DNA from 2 places in the Paenibacillus sp. FSL H8-0280 genome. Region 1 is predicted to be linked to the other one. Evidence: a T-box and tRNA genes for the amino acid it is inferred to sense, from the RefSeq annotation. Region 1 holds a T-box; the other holds one or more tRNA genes.

Region 1 (4,612 bases):
CTGCCATTTCTCCTGTTATGGGTTTTGCTCATCACCGGCGTCATTGCACTGATATTCCCTGGTGTCCCTATTGGACACGTTGCCACCTGGACCGCTGTGGCCGTAGGCTTTCACGTATTCACCGATCTGTTCAACACCTATGGAACCCAAGCCGCCCGGCCTTTTACGGAACGCTGGATCGCCTGGAACATCATTCATATTTTTGATCCGTTTCTATTCACTACACATGTCATAGCTATCCTGTTATGGGCCTTTGATCTGATCGCCCCTGCACCACTCTTCGTTACGTTGTATAGTTTGACCGGTTTATATTATATATGGCGAACGATTGCTCGTGCACAAGCGGTCAGAAAAGTTAGACGTCTCGACAACAGCCCAGAGCAGGCAAGATACATCGTTATTCCAACGATATCTTGGAACCGCTGGCATGTGGTTAAACGGGTTGAGGACGGCAGTTATGTGATCGGTAAAATGGATGGTTCTAATCTGGTATGGAGTCTGCACGCCTCGTCTTCTACTCATGCGGCCGTTGCTGCTTCACGCAAATCACCGGAAGTCAGTGCCTTCCTCTATTTCACCTCCTATGCGGTGGCAGAGGTTGAAGAACTGCCTGCCGGTTACAAGGTCCGTTGGGCAGATGTACGTTATCGACACCGGAAACAATATCCATTTGTCGCTGTGATTGTGATGGATCGGAATTTTGAAACGATTGATACGTATGTAGGCTGGTTAAGCGATGAGAAAATGGATAAAAAACTTTTATCTGCACGCCCTTGACGAAGTGAGCATGGCAAGGCACAATCAGACATAGGAACTGATACGCGAGAAAGCCCGGAGCGTTTCCGCTCCGGGCTTTCTGTTTATCCTGTTTTGTTGCTGTTGGTTAAAATAAATTATTTGCCAGACCCAGCCAGAGACTGCTCAGCGATTTGTACCAGACGTTTGGTGATATATCCACCCAAAGATCCTGTTTCACGGGAAGTGTAGTTACCATAGTAACCGTCTTGTGGGATAGTTACACCCAGTTCCTGTGCAGCCTCGATTTTCAATTGTTGCAGTGCTGAATTTGCCTGAGGTACCACCAAGTTGTTAGAACGAGATCCTTGAGCCATATTTATAATCTCCCTTCAATCTGTGTCTGTAATGTAATTGCAAGCTTGCAAGATTATTATGGCTCGTAGGCTACAGGTTATACGGAGTTTTACTAAATTTGTAGATGGAGGTTTTTCCCAATGAGTAAAGGTTTGTCTTTATGGTTCGCATTCTCTTCGATTATCTTGTTAACGGTTTCAGCAATTATGATCTCCTACTCCGGTTGGTTTGCTGCACTACTGTTTGTCCTGTCCATTGCCAACATTGGCTGGGGATTTGTGATTCGCGCCAAAAAAGAACGTCAGGAAGTTCGCTCGGCTGCTTCAGAGCCCACTTCTTGAGCAGGTCATTTGATAGTTCAATAATGAACGCATGAATAAAGAGGAGTCCTTCAATAGGGCTCCTCTTTATTTGTGTTAACTATTCATTGCATGAAATGAATAGTTTGTTCAGGACTACTGTTTACGTCTCGGAACAAATCCCATACGTTCTTTCACTGCATCCAACGTTTGAGCAGCAACTTCTTCTGCACGGCGGGCTGACGTATCCAGAACATCGGCCAATTCGCCAGACTCACGAATCTCATTATATCGTTGTTGGAGCGGTTCAATCACAGATACAACCACTTCAGCCAGTTCCTTCTTGAATGGACCGTACATCTTGCCTTCATAACGCTCAGCTACTTCCTTAAGCGTCATACCTGCACATTCAGCATAAATACTCATCAGATTGCTGACTTCCGGTTTGTTTGCCGGATCATATACGACTTCACGTCCCGAATCTGTAGTGGCACGGCTGATTTTTTTGCGAATCACATCCGGCGGATCCAGCAGGGCAATATAGCTGCCAGCGTTAGGGTTACTTTTGCTCATTTTCGAAGAGGCATCATCAAGGGACATTACCCGTGCACCCACCTGTGGAATATACGGATCTGGAATGGTGAAGTACTCCCCATAACGGTGGTTAAAACGTCCTGCCAGATCACGTGTCAGTTCCAGATGCTGCTTCTGATCCTCACCTACTGGTACAAGGTCAGCATTGTATAACAAAATATCAGCCGCCATTAATGATGGATACACAAACAGTCCGGCACCAACGGAATCTTTACCGGATGATTTATCCTTAAACTGAGTCATGCGTTCAAGCTCACCCATGGAGGTCAGCGTTGTCATCAACCAGCCCAATTCCGCGTGCTGCGGTACATGGGATTGCAGAAATACGTTAGATTTCGAAGGATCAATACCTGCTGCAATAAACAGCGCAGCTACCGCTTCCGACTGTTCGCGCAATGCTGCTGGCTCCTGAGCCACGGTGATGGCATGAAGATCAACCACCATGAAATGACATTGGTAGTCATGCTGGAGTTTTACAAAATTTTTGATTGCACCAATATAGTTGCCCAATGTGAGCTTACCGCTTGGCTGAATACCTGAAAGTACTGTTTTCATTGCACATAACGCCTCCCTGATTGTATAAAAAAACTCCTGCCATTCTCTGCGAACGCAAAAAGGCCCCACATCCGCAAGGGACGTGAGACCGTGGTGCCACCCTTATTCGCTTTTCTTCGATTGCTCCTGACCCTGTATCAAGTCAAGCCGAAGAAATGCCTTCATTGTTCCGTAACGTGGATTATACGGCAGACTCTAGTGGGGCAAGCCCATCTCTGGCTTAACCTGTTCAAACCTACACTCAAGGGTCCATTCGGTAAAGAGCTCACACCGGTTCACATCAACCACCGGCTTTCTGAAGAGGATTCTCTTGGCCTACTTATCCCTGTCATCGATTTCAAGTCATTCAATTCTAATAAATGCTTTTAGAGTTCCATCTTAATGCGCACAGGCGTGAATGTCAAAATGAGTTGAACTTTTTTACCCGAGACATCAAAATCTGTTATGATGGAATTGCTTATCCTGTTGCCTGCTTCACACGAAATAGCGCAGGAAATCGCTGGCATGTACACAACGATACGCCTGCAGCAGTAGCTTCATCACAACTGCTTGCAGACAGATTTCAAGTGGGAAAAGGAGCATCGATATGAAACAAGTGACCAAAGGCCAATGGAATGGTTACGACACGTATATCCTACATAGCCGTGAATTGGAAATCACCCTGCTGCCGCGTCTTGGAAATAATATTATTTCTATTCGCGATTTAGTGCAGGACAGAGATGTCGTCCGCCGTCCGGATGAAGACGATCTTGCCTTTTATCTGCAGAAGCCGTACCATTTTGGCGTTCCTCTCCTGATTCCACCAGGGCGCATTCATCGTGGACAATTCGAATATGAAGGCGTTCGTTACCAGTTTGATCAGAACACGGCGAATGACAACCATATTCACGGTCTCCACCGTACCCAATCCTGGTGTGTCAGTGACATTGAGGAAGATGAAGACGGCTGTGCAATTACGACTGAATTACTGACCGAAAATGAAGAGCATTGGATGGCCCAATTCCCGATTCCCCTAAAACTTGAGATGACGTTCAGTCTGCAAAACGCTGTATTTAGCCAGCGTCTTCGAGTCACCAATCTGAGCTCAACGCCTGCTCCTTTTGGGATGGGATATCATACATGGTTTTTGTTAGACGGCAAACCTGCCGACTGGACACTGCAATTGCCTGTTTCCGGAATATACGGACAGAATGAAGAACAACTACCGACAGGTGAACTGGAGTCCCTGGGTGAATGGTCTGCTCTGAACGAAGGCATCAATTTGCAGGGACGTAACTGGGATACCCTGTTGAAAGCTACCGAAGGTGAACCGGCTACGGCTTACTTACGCAGACAAGATGGATATACATTGAAATATTCAGCAGATGAAGCATTTTTCAAACATTGGGTTCTCTTTACCAAAGGTGAATCCGATCAGTTCTTGTGCATTGAACCGTACACTTGGCTCCCGGATGCACCTAATTTGGCTTTATCGGATGAACAAACCGGGTTGATTCGCTTGGAACCGGAACAGCCTGTTGAGTTATTTACACGTATTGAGGTTATACCTCCTACAGACTAAGCGAGCTGATCATGCTCTATTTTGCTTTTACGCATATCACCCTATATTTTGATATCCAAATACAACTTGCCGACCCGCATTGGGTCGGCTTTTTTATGTGTCCTGTGCACGGATATTTATCCATATTTTCCCTTACGCCATATCATGTATATTTCCGTATTCTCTAACCATACTAACATCACCAACCCATAAGGAGGTGACACATATGTACGGAAGTCAAAACCAAGGTAGCGGTAGCCGCTCCAACAACCTGGTCGTTCCCCAAGCAACAGCAGCATTGCAACAATTGAAAATTGAAGCTGCTCAAGAGCTGGGTGTAACTATTCCACAAGATGGTTACTACGGTAACTATACTTCCCGTGAGACAGGTTCTCTGGGTGGATACATCACTAAACGTCTGGTGCAAATCGCTGAGCAGCAATTATCGGGTCGTTCGTAAGCTCGTAATTATTGCTTGAGCCTAAGCAGAATCCAAAAGCAAAAAGCGGCCTTCTTCGGAAGTGCCGCTTTC
Region 2 (4,612 bases), 100 kb from region 1:
AAACGGCGGCCGTAACTATAACGGTCCTAAGGTAGCGAAATTCCTTGTCAGGTAAATTCTGACCCGCACGAATGGCGTAACGACTTGGGCGCTGTCTCAACGAGAGATCCGGTGAAATTTTAATACCTGTGAAGATGCAGGTTACCCGCGACAAGACGGAAAGACCCCATGGAGCTTTACTGCAGCTTGATATTGAATTTGGGTACGATCTGTACAGGATAGGTGGGAGCCTTTGAAACGTGAGCGCCAGCTTGCGTGGAGGCAACGTTGGGATACCACCCTGATCGTATCTAGGTTCTAACCTGGTACCGTAATCCGGTGCGGGGACAGTGTCAGGTGGGCAGTTTGACTGGGGCGGTCGCCTCCTAAAGAGTAACGGAGGCGCCCAAAGGTTCCCTCAGAATGGTTGGAAATCATTCGAAGAGTGCAAAGGCATAAGGGAGCTTGACTGCGAGACCTACAAGTCGAGCAGGGACGAAAGTCGGGCTTAGTGATCCGGTGGTACCGCATGGAAGGGCCATCGCTCAACGGATAAAAGCTACCCTGGGGATAACAGGCTTATCTCCCCCAAGAGTCCACATCGACGGGGAGGTTTGGCACCTCGATGTCGGCTCATCGCATCCTGGGGCTGAAGTAGGTCCCAAGGGTTGGGCTGTTCGCCCATTAAAGCGGTACGCGAGCTGGGTTCAGAACGTCGTGAGACAGTTCGGTCCCTATCTGTCGTGGGCGTAGGAAATTTGAGAGGAGCTGTCCTTAGTACGAGAGGACCGGGATGGACGTACCGCTGGTGTACCAGTTGTTCCGCCAGGAGCACCGCTGGGTAGCTATGTACGGACGGGATAAACGCTGAAAGCATCTAAGCGTGAAGCCCCCCTCAAGATGAGATTTCCCAGTATGTAAGACCCCTTGAAGACGACGAGGTAGATAGGCTGGGGGTGGAAGTGCAGCAATGCATGGAGCTGACCAGTACTAATCGGTCGAGGGCTTATCCAATAGCAAGTGATAATTCGCATGTTTCGTTTCGAATCTAGTTTTCAGAGAACGATCTCTGAAGCATATTCCCTGATAGCTCAGTTGGTAGAGCACTCGACTGTTAATCGAGTTGTCACAGGTTCGAGCCCTGTTCGGGGAGCCATATGGAGAGGTGTCCGAGCTGGCCGAAGGAGCACGATTGGAAATCGTGTAGGCGTCACAAGCGTCTCGAGGGTTCGAATCCCTCTCTCTCCGCCATAATATTAAGGCCCGTTGGTCAAGGGGTTAAGACACCTCCCTTTCACGGAGGTAACAGGGGTTCGAATCCCCTACGGGTCATAATAACTTCAAAAAAAGAAGTTGATTTTTACAACAAGATTATGGTATGATCATAAATGTGTTGTTCGGAGGCTTAGCTCAGCTGGGAGAGCATCTGCCTTACAAGCAGAGGGTCGGGGGTTCGATCCCCTCAGCCTCCACCATATAAACTTTATAACGACGCGGGGTGGAGCAGCCCGGTAGCTCGTCGGGCTCATAACCCGAAGGCCGCAGGTTCAAATCCTGCCCCCGCAATTATACTTTCCTTTGAGAAAGTGATCTGGAACCGTGGTGTAGTTGGCCTAACATGCCTGCCTGTCACGCAGGAGATCGCGGGTTCGAATCCCGTCGGTTCCGCCATTTAATCTTTACATGAGGCAAACTGTTCACTACATCTGCTGTATGGCACTGATGCCCTATATAAAGTGTAAGGAATTAAGATTAGACTTTATTATGGCTCGGTAGCTCAGTCGGTAGAGCAGAGGACTGAAAATCCTCGTGTCGGCGGTTCGATTCCGTCCCGAGCCACCATTTTTAAAATAATTTAATATGCCGGTGTAGCTCAACTGGTAGAGCAACTGACTTGTAATCAGTAGGTTGGGGGTTCAAGTCCTCTCGCCGGCACCATGTAATCCTGGAGGATTAGCGAAGTGGCCAAACGCATCAGACTGTAAATCTGCTCCCGTACGGGTTCGGTGGTTCGAATCCATCATCCTCCACCAGTTTTATAGGGGCATAGTTTAAAGGTAGAACAACGGTCTCCAAAACCGTTGGTGTGGGTTCAATTCCTGCTGCCCCTGCCAATTAACTTTTTAGAAAATAACCTTTTGTGGCGATCGTGGCGAAGTGGTTAACGCACCGGTTTGTGGATCCGGCATTCGGGGGTTCAATTCCCCTCGATCGCCCCTTTGTTTTTTCATTTTTTATTGGGGATTAGCCAAGCGGTAAGGCAACGGACTTTGACTCCGTCATGCATAGGTTCAAATCCTATATCCCCAGCCATTATGCGGACGTGGCTCAGCGGTAGAGCATCGCCTTGCCAAGGCGAGGGTCGCGGGTTCGATTCCCGTCGTCCGCTCCAAAATATGGCGCCATAGCCAAGTGGTAAGGCACAGCTCTGCAAAAGCTTTATCCCCAGTTCGAATCTGGGTGGCGCCTCCAGCATATGCCGGCGTGGCGGAATGGCAGACGCGCTCGACTCAAAATCGAGTGGGAAACCGTGGAGGTTCGAGTCCTCTCGCCGGTATATTGAATAGCCCTACATGTTGCTTATGCAATGTGTAGGGCTATTTTTATTTCATATGAAATGATTTATGTGCAGTAAGAAAATCTAGAGTAAGAGAAGATGGACGTTAATAAAGATTGACGTATAATTATATTCAGTATATTGTAGATAAGTAAAGTCTTTAATATGGAGGAGTGAAGTAGAGTGACTAATGGAAAAAATGTTTCGGATACCGATCTGTTATTTGATCTTTCTGTATGGGAAGAGGCATGGAAGAATGGTCCGAGAAGTTCAAAATATAAGAAGAAAAGCGCACCATTTAATACAGAAGAAGTATTTGAGCGATGGGCAAGAGATTATCATGCACAGTCGTTCACTGAAGAAGGAAAGCAGCGTTCTGAACGCATTATGGGCTGGATTGAAAACCAGGGTGTGGAATTCGCAGGGTTATCCATTTTGGACATTGGAGCCGCTTCAGGCATATTTACCATTCCTTTTGCAGAAAAGGGGGCAAGTGTGACCGCAGTTGAGCCTTCTGAGTTGCTTGTCTCCCTTATGAAAGAGACGATACCTTCAGCTCTGGAATCCAATATCGAAATCGTAAACGAACGATATGAGGAAATCTCCATTCAGGATAAAGGCTGGGAGAAGAAATATGACTTTGCATTTGCATCCATGTGTCCAGCAATGTCGGATTGGGAAACGATTGAGATGGCGATCAACTGTGCCCGGAAGTATGTATATATAAGCACTATGGCGGGACAGAAGGAACACACACTAATGGAAGAACTTAAGGATGTACTGGGTGTAACTTCTTCATATAAGGCCGGTGATATGGGATATATTCAACAGTTGCTGTATTTGAAGGGTTATTCATACACCATGATCATTACGAGAGAAGTTAACTCATTTGAAGTACCGGTGGAAGAGATTATCGAGAAGCTGCCAGAATGGCTTAATACGTATGAGTTACCATCGGATGAAGATTCCCTCAGATTGGCTGAGGATTACATTAGCGATACGTACAAGGATAGTACGGTGACCTTCTCACGTGGAGCAAGATTTGGTAAAATTCTAATCCAACTTGAACAGCCAAATATGAAAACAGTTCGCACTAAGGATAAGCAATAAATCGCATAAGCTTGGCACGTATACTGATAATCAGGAATTGAGACAGAGACAATGTAGTCTAACGTCTAAGATGGCACTAGGAAGCATCACAACGCTGTGCCAAAAGATGAACGGTTGAAACATATGAAGTTAAGATTGCAGAAGTGAAGGTGTAAGTGAAGGGAGCAGGTTATGTGCTCCCTCTTTTTTGAAGCCACTAATTCATCGACCACTTTGAACCAGACCCTCGTTTTCAGAGAATGATCTCTGAAGCATATTCCCTGATATTTCAGTTGGTAGAGCACTCCACGGTTAATCGAGTTGTCACAGGTCCGAGCCCTATCCCTGTTCGGGGAGCCATACGGATAGGTGGCCGAGCTGGCCGAAGGAGTACGACTTACAATCGTGCTCCTTGTCTAATTTTTGTTCGATACTTCTGCTTTCTGCTTACGCTCCCTGTACTGGCCAGGGGTGATTCCTTCCCATTTACGAAATGATCGGATAAAGTTTTGCGGATTGTTGTACCGAAGTCGTGCTGCGATATCTTTAACGGTTAGATCACTTTCGTCCAGCCATTTTTTAGCGATATTAAATCGGTACTTGGTCAGATATTCACTAAATGCACAGCCTGTCTCTTTGCGGAAAACACTACTTAAGTAGTTGGCATTGTAGTGAAGCTTAACAGCACATTCTTCAAGTGTCAGATCCTTATCATAATCTTGATGAATCATGGCAATCATTTTCTCAGATATATGCTGATACTGGGCATATTGTCTCGCTTTAAAAACCTGAATGACGGGCAAGATGACTTGATGGTTAAACCACTCCTCAACTTCAGCGGCGTACTGCAAACTATGAAGTTCATGAAACATCGAGCCACGACCTTGGGAGATCTGTCCGAGTCGTATGCCAGATTCCTGAGTCATTTGCAAAATATGTGTGAGTAGCCTCGTAAGAGCCACCTCATACTCCTCGGGTGTAACCTCC

What was found. The T-box of region 1 lies ahead of trpS (tryptophan--tRNA ligase). A T-box ahead of a tRNA ligase gene usually reads a tRNA of that ligase, here a tRNA-Trp.
Region 2: it has a tRNA-Trp gene. The T-box ahead of trpS (tryptophan--tRNA ligase) is inferred to sense a tRNA for this amino acid. The anticodon was not compared.

Annotation. Positions count from the first base shown of each region.
Region 1 is NZ_CP150296.1:5,750,037-5,754,648, forward strand. Features, by position in the region: gene MHI12_RS25020 (metal-dependent hydrolase) at 1-777, shown strand, start outside; gene MHI12_RS25025 (alpha/beta-type small acid-soluble spore protein) at 894-1,112, opposite strand; gene MHI12_RS25030 (hypothetical protein) at 1,233-1,433, shown strand; gene trpS (tryptophan--tRNA ligase) at 1,548-2,540, opposite strand; T-box leader at 2,614-2,881, opposite strand; gene MHI12_RS25040 (aldose 1-epimerase) at 3,127-4,101, shown strand; gene MHI12_RS25045 (alpha/beta-type small acid-soluble spore protein) at 4,307-4,540, shown strand.
Region 2 is NZ_CP150296.1:5,853,346-5,857,957, reverse strand. Features, by position in the region: rRNA gene MHI12_RS25605 (23S ribosomal RNA) at 1-993, shown strand, start outside; tRNA gene MHI12_RS25600 (tRNA-Asn) at 1,060-1,135, shown strand; tRNA gene MHI12_RS25595 (tRNA-Ser) at 1,139-1,230, shown strand; tRNA gene MHI12_RS25590 (tRNA-Glu) at 1,240-1,311, shown strand; tRNA gene MHI12_RS25585 (tRNA-Val) at 1,379-1,454, shown strand; tRNA gene MHI12_RS25580 (tRNA-Met) at 1,472-1,545, shown strand; tRNA gene MHI12_RS25575 (tRNA-Asp) at 1,573-1,650, shown strand; tRNA gene MHI12_RS25570 (tRNA-Phe) at 1,746-1,821, shown strand; tRNA gene MHI12_RS25565 (tRNA-Thr) at 1,842-1,917, shown strand; tRNA gene MHI12_RS25560 (tRNA-Tyr) at 1,927-2,012, shown strand; tRNA gene MHI12_RS25555 (tRNA-Trp) at 2,020-2,093, shown strand; tRNA gene MHI12_RS25550 (tRNA-His) at 2,123-2,195, shown strand; tRNA gene MHI12_RS25545 (tRNA-Gln) at 2,218-2,292, shown strand; tRNA gene MHI12_RS25540 (tRNA-Gly) at 2,297-2,371, shown strand; tRNA gene MHI12_RS25535 (tRNA-Cys) at 2,378-2,451, shown strand; tRNA gene MHI12_RS25530 (tRNA-Leu) at 2,458-2,536, shown strand; gene MHI12_RS25525 (methyltransferase domain-containing protein) at 2,720-3,646, shown strand; tRNA gene MHI12_RS25520 (tRNA-Asn) at 3,904-3,985, shown strand; gene MHI12_RS25515 (helix-turn-helix domain-containing protein) at 4,042-4,612, opposite strand, start outside.